Regions from separate parts of the Thalassotalea euphylliae genome, predicted to be linked through region 3. Evidence: predicted binding sites of a transcription regulator. Region 3 holds the regulator's gene; each other region holds the start of a gene.

Region 1 (4,038 bases), 1.5 Mb from region 3:
CTTGGCGCTGTGAATCGTTGAAGTATGCAGGTACCGTGATAACAGCTTCAGTGACTGTTTCACCTAAGTAGTCTTCTGCAGTTTTCTTCATTTTCTTAAGTACTTCAGCAGAAACTTGTGGTGGCGCAACTTTTTCGCCTTTCGCTTCTACCCACGCATCGCCATTGTCAGCTTTCTTGATACCAAATGGCATGATGTCGATGTCACGTTGTACTTCTTTATCTTCAAAACGACGACCGATTAAACGCTTGATTGCGAATAAGGTGTTTTCTGGGTTAGTAACTGCTTGACGCTTAGCTGGTTGACCAACTAGTGTTTCACCTTCTGCAGTGTATGCAATGATTGAAGGGGTTGTACGATCGCCTTCTGCGTTCTCAATAACTCGTACGCTGTCACCATCAAGAACAGCTACACATGAGTTAGTTGTCCCTAGGTCAATACCGATAATTTTGCCCATCGTGAGGATCTCCGAAATTCTTTAAAAATTCATTTTTGCTTAGATGATTTACTTAGTGGGGTCGCGAAAAAGCATTTCAAGTAAAAAAATAAAAAAAGATCACTTTTTGTAAGGAATTCTTACTAAGCAGCGATTTCACATTAACTGGCTTAGATGTGCGCTGAAAAACCAAGTAGTAAAGTTCAGCAAATAAGTAAGAAAGATAGATGTAAATAACAAGGTATAAAAAAACCAGCCATTTGGCTGGTTTTAACAAGATATGGTTTGTACCTAGTAATTAGGCTTGGGTATCAACTGGCGCGGCTTTAGATACCATTACCATTGCAGGGCGAATTAAACGACCATTTAGCTCGTAACCTTTTTGCATTACAGCAATAACGGTATTTGGCGCAACACCCGGTACTTCTTGCATTAACATGGCTTGGTGAAGTTCAGGGTTAAATGGTTGGTCTTGTGGGTTAACCGCTTTTACGTCAAATTTTTCTAACGTAGATAAGAAGCTTTGTAGTGTTAGTTCAACACCTTCAAGCATCGCTTTTTGGCTTTCGTCTTCTTTGTCGAATGATTCGATAGCACGCTCTAGGTTATCAACCACAGGTAGTAAATCACCGGCAAATTTTTCTAACGCGAACTTACGAGCTTTTTCAACGTCTTGTGCGCTGCGGCGACGAACGTTATCAACCTCTGCTTTGGCGCGAATTACTGAGTCTTTTTGATCAGCAACCGTTGCTTGAGCAGCAGCTAATGCTAGTTCTAGCTCGTTAATTTTTTCTTGCTCTTCGCTTAAAATTTCATGCGCGTGTTCGTGCTGCTCTTCTACTTGCTCTTCAGCTTGGGCAATTATCTCTTCAGCAGCAATATCTTCGGCTGTCTTATTTTCATTGATAGGGTTTTCGTTCGACTCAGTGGTCATGAAAATCTCTCCGGTAAAACATAATTGTTGCTAATTATGGGGTTTAGAATTTTGGTTTCAAGCTCCATTTTTCAAGATTTATTAAATCCCTGACTTTACAAGTGAAAATTTAAGAGCGACACTGCCGATAACAAGAAGAATTCAGGCATATAACGTCATGAGCCAGTTGTATAAAACCGTTGGCCTTATTGGTAAACCAAATCATGAAGGCGCTAGCGCGACCATCTCAACACTGCACCAGTATTTAATTGAAAATAACTACCAAGTATTAGTTGAGCGCTCGGTAGCATGCGCTATTGACGCTGACTGCGAACCGGATATTCAATCATTAACAGACATTGGCGAACAAGCTGATCTGGCGATTGTCGTTGGTGGTGACGGTTATATGCTCGGCGCAGCACGAGTGTTGTCTGGCTACAGCATAGGTGTTATTGGCGTTAACCGTGGCAATTTAGGATTCTTGACCGACTTATCACCGCAAGACGTTATTCCGCCGTTAGAGGCAATATTACGCGGTGAGTCGCGATCGGAGCAACGCTTTATTATTGAAGCAGAAGTGTATCGCCACGGTAAACTGAAAAGCTCCAATAGTGCCGTCAACGAAGCCGTGCTGCATGCGGGTAAAGTCGCCAATATGATTGAGTTTGAAGTCTACATTGACGACAGCTTTATGTTTAGCCAGCGCTCAGATGGTTTAATTGTTTCTACACCAACAGGCTCAACTGCTTATTCAATGTCGGCAGGCGGGCCAATTTTAACGCCTAATCTGAATGCCCTGTCGCTGGTGCCTATGTTCCCACATACTTTAACCAGCCGCCCAATTGTGGTGGATGGTGACAGCGAAATTAAATTGATTCTTGCTAACGATAACCACGAGAATTTACAAGTTAGCTGTGATGGTCATGTTATTTTAGCGGTCATGCCGGGTGATCAAGTGGTCATCAAGAAGAGCCCCCATACCCTACGCCTTATTCACCCACTGGATCACAGTTACTTCAACGTGCTTAGAAACAAACTAAGCTGGGGTAATAAACTCTACTAGTTACAAACGGTTAGCTCAAAACCTTTAAAGCAAGATTCACTTTCTACTTGCACTACTGATAATTACTGTATAAATTGACAGCTAAACACTGTTTATTTATACATGACTATGCTGTTACAACTGACCATTCAAAATTTTGCCATTGTCAAAGCTCTGGATATCGACTGGCAACAAGGCATGACCACTATTACTGGTGAAACCGGTGCAGGTAAATCTATCGCAATAGATGCACTTGGCCTTTGTTTAGGTGAGCGCGCAACCACAAACACGGTAAGGCCTGGGGCAAAAAAAGCGGATTTAGCAGCCACGTTTGATGTCACCAATAACACGCTCGCGCAGCAATGGTTAATAAGTCAGGAGCTACAGCAAAGTCAATCCGATAGTGATTCAACAGGGGGCACTGTTGAAGCACAAGAATGTATTCTTCGCCGTGTGATTTCTGCCGAAGGTCGTTCTCGTGCATTCATCAATGGCAGCCAAGTACCTCTGGCACAATTAAAAGAGCTTGGCCAGTTACTGATCAATATTCACGGTCAGCACGATCATCAGCTTATCATTAAACCCATTGAGCAGCGCAAAATGCTAGATGCATTCGCTGGGCATGATGACCTTATCGACAACGTTAAGCACTATTATCAGAGCTACCGAAAGCAAGTAGCAGAATTAGAAGCACTAGAGCTTAGCCAGCAACAGCGCGAAGCCAAAAAACAGTTATTGCAGTACCAAGTACACGAGTTGGATGAGTTTTCATTGCAAGCTGATGAGTTTCAAACACTTGAAGCTGACTTCAAACGCTTTAGCCATAGTCAGCAGATTTTGTCTGATACCATGGAGTCACTGCATATTCTTTCGCAAAACGAACAGTTTAATGCGCTAGATGCACTGCAAAAATGTCACGACACCCTATCGACACTCGCCCATTACGATAGCGAACTCGCCAATATCGCCGCCATCATCAATGATGCGGTAGTGCAACTTGACGAAGCCAATAACGATTTGCGTCACTACCACGATCGCCTAGAGCTAGACCCTCAAGCCTTTAGCATGATTGAAGAGCGTTACTCACAAGCAATTCAATTGGCGAAAAAACATCAAGTCGCACCAGAGCAATTGCCTGATTACCACCAACAACTAGCGTTAGAGCTAAACGGCTTAACGGGTGACGAAACTCGCTTAGCAGGGCTAGCTGATGAAATAGAGCAAACCAAGCAGCGTTATTTTGAGGCCGCGCAAGTACTCACCGATTCACGCATGGCAGCAGCAAAAATACTTAGCAGCGACGTGACTACCAGTATTCAAACGTTAAATATGCCGCACGGTCAGTTTGATGTCGCGATTACGCCGCTTTCATCAGATAAGCCAAGCGCTCAAGGGCAAGACGAAGTATTGTTCGTTGTCAGTATTAATCCTGGGCAAAGCTTAGAGGCCATGCACAAGGTCGCCTCAGGTGGTGAGCTTTCTCGTATTAGCCTTGCCATGCAGGTTATCCTTGCCGATAAAGTGGTTTCACCAACCCTTATTTTCGATGAAGTGGATGTTGGTATTAGTGGCCCAACAGCGGCAATGGTCGGTGCTAAACTGCAACAACTGGCGAAAAATACGCAAGTAATTTGTGTCACTCACTTG
Region 2 (4,038 bases), 500 kb from region 3:
GCGTTTTGTCTTGCCGTTAATACCGCTAAATCGCGCAGCGGGAAATGCAGCCAGCGTTTTAACAGGCGAGAGCCCATTGGCGTTGCCGATTTATCCAACACTGAGGCTAAGGTGTTTTCAACGCCACCTTGCAAGTTATGGGTTAGCTCTAAATTACGACGCGTCGCCGCATCTAAAATTACTCCAGTTTGTGATGATTCGGCGACAATGGCGCGAATATGGGGTAGGGCAGTACGCTGGCTATCTTGTACGTAATTAAGCAAGCAACCGGCCGCCATTAAGCCGCGCGGCAGCTCATCTACACCAAAGCCAGTGAGCTCTTTGGTGTGAAATTGCTTAGTGAGAATACTAATGGCTGTGTCTAAATCGTAATCCCATTCTGGGCGGCGACGTAATCCCTTATGAGCCTCCAATAATTGTGGTGCGCTAAAATCTTCTGGGTACAGTAACTCCGCCGGTGATAGTCGTTGTAATTCTGCTTGTAATTGCTCTGCGCTGTTTGGTTCACTGACCACAAAGCGGCCACTGGTCATATCTAAATAGGCTAAACCAAAACCAGCTTTCACTTCGCTAATGGCAACAATTAGATTGTCTTGACGATCGGATAATAAAGCTTCATCACTGACGGTGCCAGGGGTAACAACTTTCACTACCTTGCGCTCAACTGGCCCTTTGCTCGTTGCAGGATCGCCCACTTGCTCACAAATCGCGACCGATTCTCCTAGTTGTACTAGCTTAGCTAAATAGCTTTCGACTGCATGATAGGGCACACCGGCCATCGGAATGGCATTGCCGCCAGACTTACCACGTGCGGTCAGTGAAATATCCATTAAATCTGCGGCTTTTTTCGCATCGTCGTAAAACAGCTCGTAGAAATCACCCATACGGTAAAACAGCAGAATATTAGGAAATTCCGCTTTAATTTTAAGGTATTGGCGCATCATTGGCGTATGCGTAGATAAATCGGCAGGCGCTGTGGTCATAAAAAGACAAGTGTTGTTGGCATAAAATTGACGTGGATTATGCCATAAAGCCCAGCATTCCCCTACTAGAGAATTACTGGCTAAAGTACTGGTTAAAACTACTGGATAAGAAATGCTCAAACTAAGGGGTTAAATAATAAGTTTATTATTAACAGTGCCTTAGCTTTGATTTGGTAAATAATATTATTTTACACTTGATACTGTACGAGCGTACAGTATACTAAGCGCAACTTAACAAATTAACGCTATCGTATTTATTGGAGCGATAAATGGACGACAACAAAGAAAAAGCACTCTCGGCCGCGCTTGGTCAAATTGAACGTCAGTTCGGTAAAGGTTCAATTATGCGCCTTGGTGAAAACCGCAGTATGGATGTAGAAACCATCTCTACCGGTTCACTAGGCTTAGATATTGCCTTAGGTGCAGGCGGCTTGCCAATGGGCCGTGTTGTTGAAATTTATGGTCCAGAATCGAGTGGTAAAACAACGTTAACGTTAGAAGTTATTGCAGAAGCACAGCGCAACGGTAAAGTTTGTGCGTTCGTTGATGCTGAGCATGCGCTTGACCCAATTTATGCGGAAAAGCTAGGTGTTAATATCAACGATTTACTTGTTTCTCAACCGGATACTGGTGAGCAAGCATTAGAGATTTGTGACATGCTAACTCGCTCTGGTGCGGTTGACGTGATTGTTGTTGACTCGGTTGCAGCACTAACACCAAAAGCAGAAATTGAAGGTGACATGGGTGACTCGCACGTTGGTTTGCAAGCGCGTATGTTATCGCAAGCGATGCGAAAACTAACGGGTAACTTGAAGCAGTCAAACACTATGATGATTTTCATCAACCAAATTCGTATGAAAATTGGTGTGATGTTTGGTAACCCAGAAACCACAACTGGTGGTAATGCCCTTAAATTCTATGCTTCAGTTCGTTTAGATATTCGCCGTATTGGTGCAGTAAAAGCGGGTGATGAAATTGTCGGTAACGAAACTCGTGTTAAAGTTGTTAAGAACAAGATTGCACCACCATTCAAGCAAGTAGAATTCCAAATTATGTACGGCGAAGGGATCAACAACCTAGGTGAGATCTTAGATCTTGGCGTACAGAACAAGATGGTAGAAAAAGCTGGTGCTTGGTATAGCTACAATGGCGACCGTATTGGTCAAGGTAAAGCGAACGCAACCAAGTACTTAAAAGAACACCCTGAAGTAGCGCAAGAGCTTGATGGCCGTTTACGTGAGATGTTCCTATCTAAGCCAAGTGAAGCCGAAGCGGAAACTGAAGCAGAGACAGAATAGAATATTGCACGCACTAAACATAGTGAGCGCAGAGTTCAGAGCTCAAGCTCAGAAATAATAAAAGTAAAAAATCCCGCCAGTGCGGGATTTTTTGTTTTCAGCGCTAAATTAGCTATGGCAGCTGATGGTCACCAATTGTGCTGTGACATGACATAACTCGACACAAACTTTTCATCAAAAACTCCTCTACTTTTGTCATAAATTTCAATATGATTCAATAGCTTCTTTGATGAAAGTTAATACTTAAGCCCACCATATTAATGATAAAACTAACTATTCGGCTGAATCATCTAAGTAAGTAATTTACAACATGTGTTTAAACAATGCGTCAAGTTATAGGCATCAATCATTAACCTAAAGTTCTGTTAATAATACAAAGAGCTGAGCAATAGGATAATTGTGCTGCCAGCAATACGCTGATAGGGATGTTATGAAAAAGCTTTATACTGCTGTGCTGTTAACGGCAGTAATTTCAGGTTGTGATACCGCAAATCTCCACCTTACCGAACAACAATACGAAGATGCGCTAGACAATGGCGATATTGTTACTCAACTCAATTTGCTTGATGAGCTATATCAACATGCGCCTGAGGTTTATGCGCAAGATTATGAAGATAAACAAGCGTTAGGTGCAGTAATTGAACAGCTCATGGCAAATCCGAAAAACTTTGCAGGTATTAGCGATGAGCAATTGTCCTTGGTGATTGACTTTGCACCGAGCTATCAGCCCTTCTCATACGCGGCCATGCATTTAGCTGAAAAGCAGCGAATTAAAGGCAATATTCAAAATGCGCAGAACAAGGTAGCTTTGCTTAAGAAGGGGCTATTAGAGAAATTAAAAAAAACACCAAGTCATATTGAGGCTTACGAAACTCAAATTACTTTAAAGGGCATAGCGCCGTATTTTCTTCAATCACAGTATGCTCGGAACCTACTTGGTAGCTATCGTACCGAAATACTCAATAGTTATCAGCTTAATGCAATTGTTAATGGCTTAAGTAATGTTCATAGTATCAATCAAGAGCAAATACGTTTACATCGCTTTTTAGTCAAGTTAACGCCCGAAAAAGTAGAAGCATTATCTGCAAGTATTCACCAAGAGCAAGCGGATATCCAACGTATTTTAGTTTGGCTTTACAAGCAGCAAGTTGAACAGGGTATAGCAACTGCTAGCCAGTCAAACGATTACTTACTTTCGCTATTAAACAACCGCTATGGTCGTCAGCGACTAGACTCTGTGTGGTTAAATGTGGTGGAGCCAAAAGCTAAAAAAGCGGTGATGACCGCGAAAGAGACTTACTTAAGTGATCTAGACTTGATTGCGACTAAGATTTACCGAGTGGCGGGTGACAATAACCAACTAAAAGCGCTTTATAAGCAAACACTTGAATTAGACGCTAAGCTGCTATCGCTAATGTGGCCTCCCAACGGTCTGATTAATTTCAAAGAAAGCTCAATAAAAGCGAAAGCTGAGTTAGCGGCATCTTTTTCCGTGATTCAACAACTTTAATGAGCTGTAAAAAGGAAAAACCGTCATAGGCGATGACGGTTTTTCGAAACTTTTTTAGCGTGTGCTAGGGCTAAGGGTTTAGAGCCTAGAGCTAAAACTAGCCTAGCCTTATTGGTATTCAAACGCTTTAACGACGCGATTGACACCACCGATATTGCGAGCGATATTCACCGCTTGATCTGCTTCGCCACGGCTTACTAAGCCCATTAAAAAGACCTCGGCGTTTTCTGTGACCACTTTAATATTG
Region 3 (4,038 bases):
GTCAGAAGTAATTAAGAATCGGACTTTTTTATTAGTGGGAATAACTAATGGTTTGTCTACTTCCAATAGGTAGTTTTCACCTTTTGTTTGACCACTGCCATCGCGATTATCAAATTGTTCTCTCGGTGTCGAAAGCACCGAATAGAACTCAATACCTTGGTCAAAATATTTGTAATGCCACTTCCACTGAGAGCCTGTAACTAAAATGGTAATATCTGAATTATCATTATCTTCCATCTCAATCAATGTGCTAGTGGCAGGCACTGCCATCGCGATGAGAATAACAATGGGAATAGCAGTCCAAAGTATTTCTACCTTGGTACTTTCATGGAAAGTTGCAGGCTTAACGCCTTTTGATTTGCGATGGAATACCATCGACCAAAACATTGCGCCGAACACTAAAATACCAATAACGGTGCATATCCACAGTACCAACATATGAAGGTCATAAACCTCATTGCTGATTGCGGTAACCCCTTTGGTTAAGTTCAGCTCCATCTCCGCCCAAGCTGTGCTGGAAAACAACGTACTACTAAAAATGCTCCCAAAAAACAGCCAACCTAGGTTACGTCTTTTCACTCGACATCTCCTCTACCCTGTTGAATAACAAAGACATCAAAGCCGTCGATAGTAAAACTTTCGACGTGGGCTTACTTTGCAGATCGTGTTGTGATGTATGTTGTAATGTAGTTGTTGTGCGCACATCACTTATTCTTATGTTTTATTCGTCATTATTGCTTGCGCACTTTACAACCTAGAATTACTCAATTTTTAATCAAGATCTAGTGATTTATGATCAATTATTATTATTTTTTCCTTATTTATCAGTAGAGTATGAACTCTAATAAAAGAACATCGCGTCGATTAAATTATGTGCTATCAAGCGCTTGGGAGGGGATACAGTCAACTAGAAAGTTTAGTAGTGATAGGTTTTTTGGACATAAAAAAGCCAACGAAATTCGCTGGCTTAATTAGAAAAATATAGGTCAGGTAACTAAGCTACAATATCATCGATATTAGTCTATTCGTCTAGCTAATGATAAAAAATAGACCTTGAAAAGAAATGCTTTATCTTACATCCAGTCTGCATTTCGAATAACACCAACAGCAATACCTTCAACGTTAAAGTGCTGGCTGGTTAGATCAACTTCTATTGGCGCGAATTCTTCATTCTCTGCATGCAGATAAACCACATTACCCTCGCGTTTAAAGCGCTTCACAGTAACATCATCTTCTACCCGCGCGACAATAACTTGGCCATTGTGAACATCAGTTGTTTGATGCACAGCCAATAAATCACCGTCCATAATACCGATGTCTTTCATACTCTCGCCGTTAACACGCAGTAAGTAATCTGCAGCAGGTTGGAATAAATTGCCATCAATTTGATAACGGTCTTCCACGTGCTCTTGCGCCAATATTGGCTCACCAGCTGCAACTTGACCAATTAACGGTAAACCAGATTCTTCAACAAATGCATCAGCTAGACGGATACCACGTGAAGTACCTGGCAGCATTTCAATGTAGCCTTTTTTTGCCAGTGCTTTTAAGTGCTCTTCAGCAGCATTAGCTGATTTAAAACCGAAGAAGTCGGCAATTTCAGCTCGTGTTGGTGGCATGCCAGTATCAGCAATTTTATCTTTGATAAGCTCAAATATTTGAGATTGTCGTGCGGTTAATGGCTTCATAGCGATACAGGTCCTCTCCTGATATCCATACAGCATTACTGTAAGTATATACACACTGTATGGATATGCAAGTATAAATACAATCTACCCGTTATCGAATGTCTCGACTATTTCAGCAATCAATATAGCCACTAAAATAAAGAACATAGGTATCGCAGGCAGGTGATATTTTGCATTACTTTCGAATACTGAGTGTACTGTAAAAAAATATAAAAAAGACAAACTTAAAGTAGCAATCAAGTGATCAGATGTTATCAGGCTATACAGTTTTTCTCGACAGAAAAATATTATCAGCCACAATAATAACCAGAATGTGTTAGCCCCTAATTTCAAGCCGTAATAAGGTATCTCACCTATTGGTTGTTGAGCACTTCGCTTAAGAATCGAATAAATACCGGTACTATCGTCTCCTAAAAACTTGGTCATTTTGATAAATGACAAGTAAAAAAAGTCTACTGGATTATTTTTTATCCATTCTATTGCCAACTCTTTCCCTCGCTTGTCTTGCTCTAATTCTGACAAATGTGAAATATCAATTGCTCCTTTAGCAATGTAGCCCCCCGTCGCAATTTCATTATTCGCACGATACATATTTGAGCCACCATTGGTCGATATCATCACAAACTGATCAAATACTTGTGTATTTCTATAACTCCAGGGTGCAATTGCCGATAGCATTCCAGCAAGCAAGCAGACAAACAAGCTTAACTGGTTCGTAAAGTGTAATTTTTTAAACCAGTTTAAAACGACAAAAACAGAGACAAAGAGAATCGTGCCCGGTTGAATCAAAGCGCAAAACCCCAGAACAAGCCCATTAATAAAGTGATACTTGAAACCACTTTTCTGAGTGTATAAATAAACAGATAGCAATAATAGCGTCATTAAGGGTAGTTCTTTGTAGGCATCTAGTGCGCCCAAAAGTCCTGTTGGCCAAAACGTAAAAATTGATATTGCTACAATTGCAGCGCGTCGCGAATGATATTTATGCGTCAATTGAAAGATTACGTAGCTAGCAATTAAGGTAATGAGACAATTTTGTATAAATATAGTGCTAGTAGATACGGGAATAATGCCAAGGTGAGAAACATATAAAAACAGTGGGTAGCCCGGTGGCCAATAGGCATATGTATTGCCATGTTGATAGCTATTTTCTGATATCAGTTGGTTGGCAAGCGAAACATACGTAGCGGAGTCTGAAACAAAGTTGACAGGGAAGAGAACAAAAGCGGCTATTTTTATTGCCAATCCCAACACAACTATTAATAGCGGTGACACTGTGTAATTGAAACTCCAGCGAACTCTTTTTCCAAAATATAAAAATAAGGCTAATGTTGACGTCGTTAGCCCTATAGAAACGGCATAGGCAATAGCTGGTTGTGTTAAAAATTCCTCTAATATAAGTAAAAAAACACTAAACACAGCCAGAGGCACAATAGCCGTCCAAACCAACCTATGCAGTTGGCAAAATGCTGTGTCTAACATGTTAAACTTCCTTCTCTATCGTGTATAACGGTCTAGATTTAGTCTCCATATATATTTTGGCAATATACTCACCGACCACTCCTAAACTGAGTAGCTGTACACCGCCAATAAAAAACACTGGAATTACGATAGATGCCCAGCCTGGAACCGCGTTGTCGCTAAACAGCTTCACTGCAAGCACCCAAAAAATCATAAAAAACGCGAACAACGAAACAAGAAATCCCAAGCCTGTTATAAACCGCAGTGGCGCATGGGAGAAAGAGGTCACTCCCTCGACTGCAAACGCTAGCATTTTCTTTAACGGATATTTTGACTCTCCAGCAAAGCGTTCGTGTCGTTCATATTCAACACTGGTTGAACTAAACCCAAGTTGCGGCACGATTCCGCGTAAAAATAAGTTAACTTCTGAGTAACGCTTTAATTCTTCGAGTGCTTTGCGACTTAACAGGCGGTAATCTGCATGATTAAACACTAATTCAACACCCAATTTCGCCAGTAGTTTGTAATAAGCTTCCGCCGTATAGCGTTTAAAAAAAGTATCTGTCTCTCGTTTAGAGCGCACCCCATAGACCACTTCATGGCCTTTCGCATATTCATCAACCATAGCTTCAATCGCACTGGTATCGTCTTGTAAATCAGCGTCAATGCTAATCAGTATATCTCCTTTAGCATTGTGTAAACCAGCCAGTAGCGCATTTTGGTGCCCTCGGTTCCTCGACAATTTATAACCTTTCACAAAGGAGTTTGACTGTGCATGAGATTCGATAATTTCCCATGTATGGTCTCGACTACCATCGTCCACAAAAAAAACACAACTCGATGAATTTAATTTGTTTTTTTCAATAAGCAGTTCAATTGTAGCTGAAAT
Region 4 (4,038 bases), 770 kb from region 3:
TTTTGGAAGAATTAGGTCAAGTGGGCTTTTGGAAAATTGCCATGAAGCCAGGCAAACCCTTTGCTTTTGGTAAACTAGCGAACAGCACCTTCTTTGGTCTGCCGGGAAATCCCGTATCAGCATTGGTAACTTTTTACCAGCTAGTGGTGCCTGCGCTTTACCAAATGATGGCTGCCAAAATGCCACCGCGCGTTAAACTGCCGGCAGTAACAACCTCAGCACTAAGAAAAGCACCGGGGCGAATGGATTTTCAACGGGCGGTTTGGCAGTTAAATAGCGAAGGCCAACTTGAAGTGACAAGTACAGGCTCACAAGGCTCTGGCATCTTAACCAGTATTGCCAAAGCTAACTGCTTCATTTTGTTACCACAAGATCAAGGTCGAGTGGAGCAGGGCGGAACCGTGATGATAGAGTTGTTTGACGAGTTAATCTCATAATTAGCTACTTTCCTGAACAGTAATTTCTAGAGCGGCTCAGGTGTTACTAGCAGTGACTTAAGGATTAGTTTTAAGAAATGATGTGCTCATTTATGAATGATTGTAATGAGCACACCGTTTTCTGAACTGAGGCATGAGATAGTCACTTATTCAATAAAGTTAACATAAATTTTATCCGCTTTGGCTACGTCGATAATTTCAACACCACCAATACTGTTTTGTAGTCGAGAGGCGGTTTTATAAGCACCGCGGGTTTCCGCAAAAGTAATAATATCGTCGCCATTACACATAACTTTCAACGCAACGTCATGTGTTGATAGATTGTAATCCTCCATAGCCACTTTCATTCGAATGGGCTTGTTGCTAGCCGCTGATTTACATACTTTGATCAATGCGCGCTCTACTTGTTTGTCCATTGCCATGCTATTGCCGCTTACCAGCGCCAACGATAAACCTGCGACAACGCCAGTGATGACAGTTTTAACCTTAGTTGTTTTGATTGGGCTATTCATTGTTAATCTCCTTAATTTAGATGGCGTGCAAAGTGTTACTGAGAGTCAATTAGCACGCTTGTTTAAAGTGCTGTTGTAGGTGTATTGCCAAGCACAAGTTAATAGTGGTGTTTTTTCATCGAAAAGTTGTTAATGAGTCGAGACTGGCTGTAAATATCTTTACCGCAGAAAACAGGTTGTTCGTCGCTAAGTTACTAATAAATGGTCTTTTGTGGAAAATGTGAATAATGATTTTTGAAAAATAAAGTTACATTCTATAGCGGTAACATGAGTCTATAGCCGATAAACGGCGACAAAAATTTGGTGAAAAATTGGAATTGTGTTACTGTTGATCTATACAGTTTATTGTCTAATGTTTTGCTGCGTTATATTAAGTGCAGTGTTCGGTAAATGAGGGAAACGCATGGCAGTTGAAAGTCGGTTTGTGGTAATTAGAGATGGCGTGGAGGTGCAGACGTTTATGGATAAGAAGGCCGCTGATGAATACGACAAAATGTTGGATATGGCAGATAACTTGTCTGCGATGCTCACCGATGCACCAATCGAATTGTCAGAGCAAGTAACTGAAGACCTCAGTATCTTTTTAGCGGAGCGACGCGAAGAAGTGCTCATTGCGCTGCAAGCGAAAAAGCCAAAGCCAACACCAAAAACTGAAGCGCAGTCTGCAAGCAACAAAGAGCAAGCATCAAGTAAAGTAAGTAAAAAAGATAAAGCGACTAACACTAGTAAAGCTGATAGTAGTGACGAAGAACAGCTTCCAGAAGCAAGTTAGTGACTGCAAACTTACAAACCGGATCTTCGGGTAGCTTGTCATATCGATTGATTTATAGTGATAAACGCAAAACAATAGGTCTACAAGTTAAGCACGGGCTTATTACAGTTCGTGCTCCCTCCTTTGTTGATAAGACTTTTGTTGAGCGATTTGTGGCCAGTAAAGCAAGCTGGCTTAGGGCAAAAGTTTCTCAACAGCACAATACAGAAAACCGCTTACCACGCTATCGGCTTATGGATGGTGGTCGTATGCTATTTATGGGCAAAGAGTTCGATATTACAGTACAAACGGGTCGCAGAAGCAGTATTGACCTTGGTGATGAGGCTTTCTCTTTTAAACTGCCAAGCAGCTATTTTGCTTCAAGTGAAGATGAAATAAATAGTAAAGGCACACCTAGCAAGTTAACACTTCAATTGGAAAAACAGCTTGATCAATGGCTCAAAGAACAGGCGTTAAAATACCTGCCTGAGCGGGTCAGATATTGGTCATCAATAACCAACTTACTTCCGCAAGAGGTATTGATTAGGAAGTACAAATCCCGTTGGGGAAGTTGCACGAGTCGAGGCGTTGTCAGCTTAAATAGCCGGCTAATGTTGTGCCCTGTCGAAGTTGTTGACTATGTTATTATTCACGAGCTTTGCCACTTAGTTCACCTTAATCATTCCGCAAAATTCTGGCAGCTTGTAGACAGGCACTGCCCTGATATGGAACAAGCTAAATATTGGCTTAAACAAAACCAGCGAGAGTTCTATTTTTAATTTCAGTAGCATTCTATAAATAGCTAGCGCTTGAACATTTGTTTAGGCTGCTTTTTCCACATGCAATTAAGTTTAAGCTACTCAGCTAATCAGACTTCCTGTGCTTTGTAATAATTGCTTAAGTTACCTAGCGCTTTATTTTTTCAACTGTTTTTATATCTTTCTATATAAGCCTTTTCTTTGCACATAATTTGCCCCTGCGAATATTTTCGTATTTTTTCTTGAATGCGTAATTTTTATACGACTACAGCGGTTATATATGAAAATTATTTGTTAATTGAGCGTTAAATTTAACGAACTATTTTCAAATTTTTGGATCAAACAATGCATAAGCAGTAAATCAGAGGTAAGAATGCACAAGTAGTAAGGTTGGGTTTATGAGGAAAGGTCATGAAATTAGCAATGAACGTTGTCAAAATGGTATTGATATATTGTATATCAGCGATAATTTCGCTCTTGTTAATTAAGCTACTGTTGCCATTTTAAAGGCTTTTTTGCCACAGAATTATTTTTTTGTACCAACTGGTTTGGTGCAAGGTCTTTACTTATCTCTGTATTTTTCGCCTAATTTACCTATCTTTTGCCATGTGTCTAAAAATCTTACAAATATTGCTGATATTCATTAACAATTTGAAAAATATGCGTTAGATTAGATTATTAAAATAATAATAACGAAAGGAAGTACCTCTTTATGAGTTCGTCGGTTCTTATTTGTGATGACTCGAATCTCGCGAGAAAACAAGTATTAAGAAGTTTGCCCTCGCAATGGGATGTAGATGTTCAACTCGCCAAGAATGGTCTTGAAGCATTGTCTGTGTTGCGCACTGCCAATATTGATGTCATGTTTCTTGATTTAACCATGCCGGAATTAGACGGTGTCGGTGTGCTTGAAGCACTTCAGCAAGAAAATATAAGCCTGCCTGTATTTGTTATTTCTGCAGATATTCAACCTGAAATGCAAAATAAAGTGTTAGAGCTAGGCGCAAAGGCTTTTTTGCGTAAGCCTATTAATGCCGATACCTTAGCCTCGACTTTGCAAGATTTTGGAATTCTGTAATGGCGTATGAATTAACTGAAGATCAACAAGACTGCTTGCAAGAGTTGATCAATGTTGCCATGGGTCAGGCGAGCGATCAGCTCGCTCGCTATTTAGATTCTTTCGTCTACTTAACCGTACCCAATATCGCCTTAGTCAATGGTCAAAAGTTGAGTAATGACCTTGTTGCTAATGAAGCATCTATGGCTGTTGTGAGCCAAGGTTTTTTTGGTTATGAGGGGATTCGTGGTGAAGCCTTGCTGGTCTATCAACACAAAGATTCGGATCGTATCGGAGATTTGCTCGGCTACGAGCCCGATGAATTGTCGGTTGAAGAGCAGTTAATCGATATTAGCTCAATTTTAACAACCACTTTTTTGAATGTATTTGCTAGCCAAATAGAAAACCAGCTGTCATACAGTGCACCAAAATTACTAGCAGATAGTAAAGGTACCTTATCGGCTCATTTAACTCAGCTTTCGTTTGATTGGGATACGGCATTGACGGTAAATATTAATTATCA

Evidence for each region. The regulator LexA, encoded in region 3, represses DNA repair genes until DNA is damaged. The targets are predictions, from matches to a motif close to TACTGTATNNNNATACAGTA.
Region 1: a site for LexA is predicted at 2,476-2,495, ahead of recN (DNA repair protein RecN). Genes of this name have one in related genera too.
Region 2: a site for LexA is predicted at 1,182-1,201, ahead of recA (recombinase RecA). Genes of this name have one in related genera too.
Region 4: a site for LexA is predicted at 1,273-1,292, ahead of DXX94_RS07170 (YebG family protein). Genes of this name have one in related genera too.

What each region holds. Positions count from the first base shown of each region.
Region 1 covers NZ_QUOT01000001.1:3,881,574-3,885,611, reverse strand. Annotated here, with positions in the region: gene dnaK (molecular chaperone DnaK) at 1-457, opposite strand, end outside; gene grpE (nucleotide exchange factor GrpE) at 735-1,370, opposite strand; gene nadK (NAD(+) kinase) at 1,528-2,412, shown strand; gene recN (DNA repair protein RecN) at 2,521-4,038, shown strand, end outside.
Region 2 covers NZ_QUOT01000001.1:1,875,540-1,879,577, reverse strand. Annotated here, with positions in the region: gene mutS (DNA mismatch repair protein MutS) at 1-983, opposite strand, end outside; gene recA (recombinase RecA) at 1,253-2,281, shown strand; gene DXX94_RS08375 (hypothetical protein) at 2,712-3,791, shown strand; gene dolP (division/outer membrane stress-associated lipid-binding lipoprotein) at 3,900-4,038, opposite strand, start outside.
Region 3 covers NZ_QUOT01000001.1:2,379,397-2,383,434, forward strand. Annotated here, with positions in the region: gene coxB (cytochrome c oxidase subunit II) at 1-498, opposite strand, end outside; gene lexA (transcriptional repressor LexA) at 1,074-1,688, opposite strand; gene DXX94_RS10575 (hypothetical protein) at 1,773-3,170, opposite strand; gene DXX94_RS10580 (glycosyltransferase family 2 protein) at 3,172-4,038, opposite strand, start outside.
Region 4 covers NZ_QUOT01000001.1:1,609,518-1,613,555, reverse strand. Annotated here, with positions in the region: gene moeA (molybdopterin molybdotransferase MoeA) at 1-437, shown strand, start outside; gene DXX94_RS07175 (DUF3718 domain-containing protein) at 584-949, opposite strand; gene DXX94_RS07170 (YebG family protein) at 1,353-1,721, shown strand; gene DXX94_RS07165 (M48 family metallopeptidase) at 1,721-2,479, shown strand; gene DXX94_RS07160 (response regulator) at 3,171-3,536, shown strand; gene DXX94_RS07155 (chemotaxis protein) at 3,536-4,038, shown strand, end outside.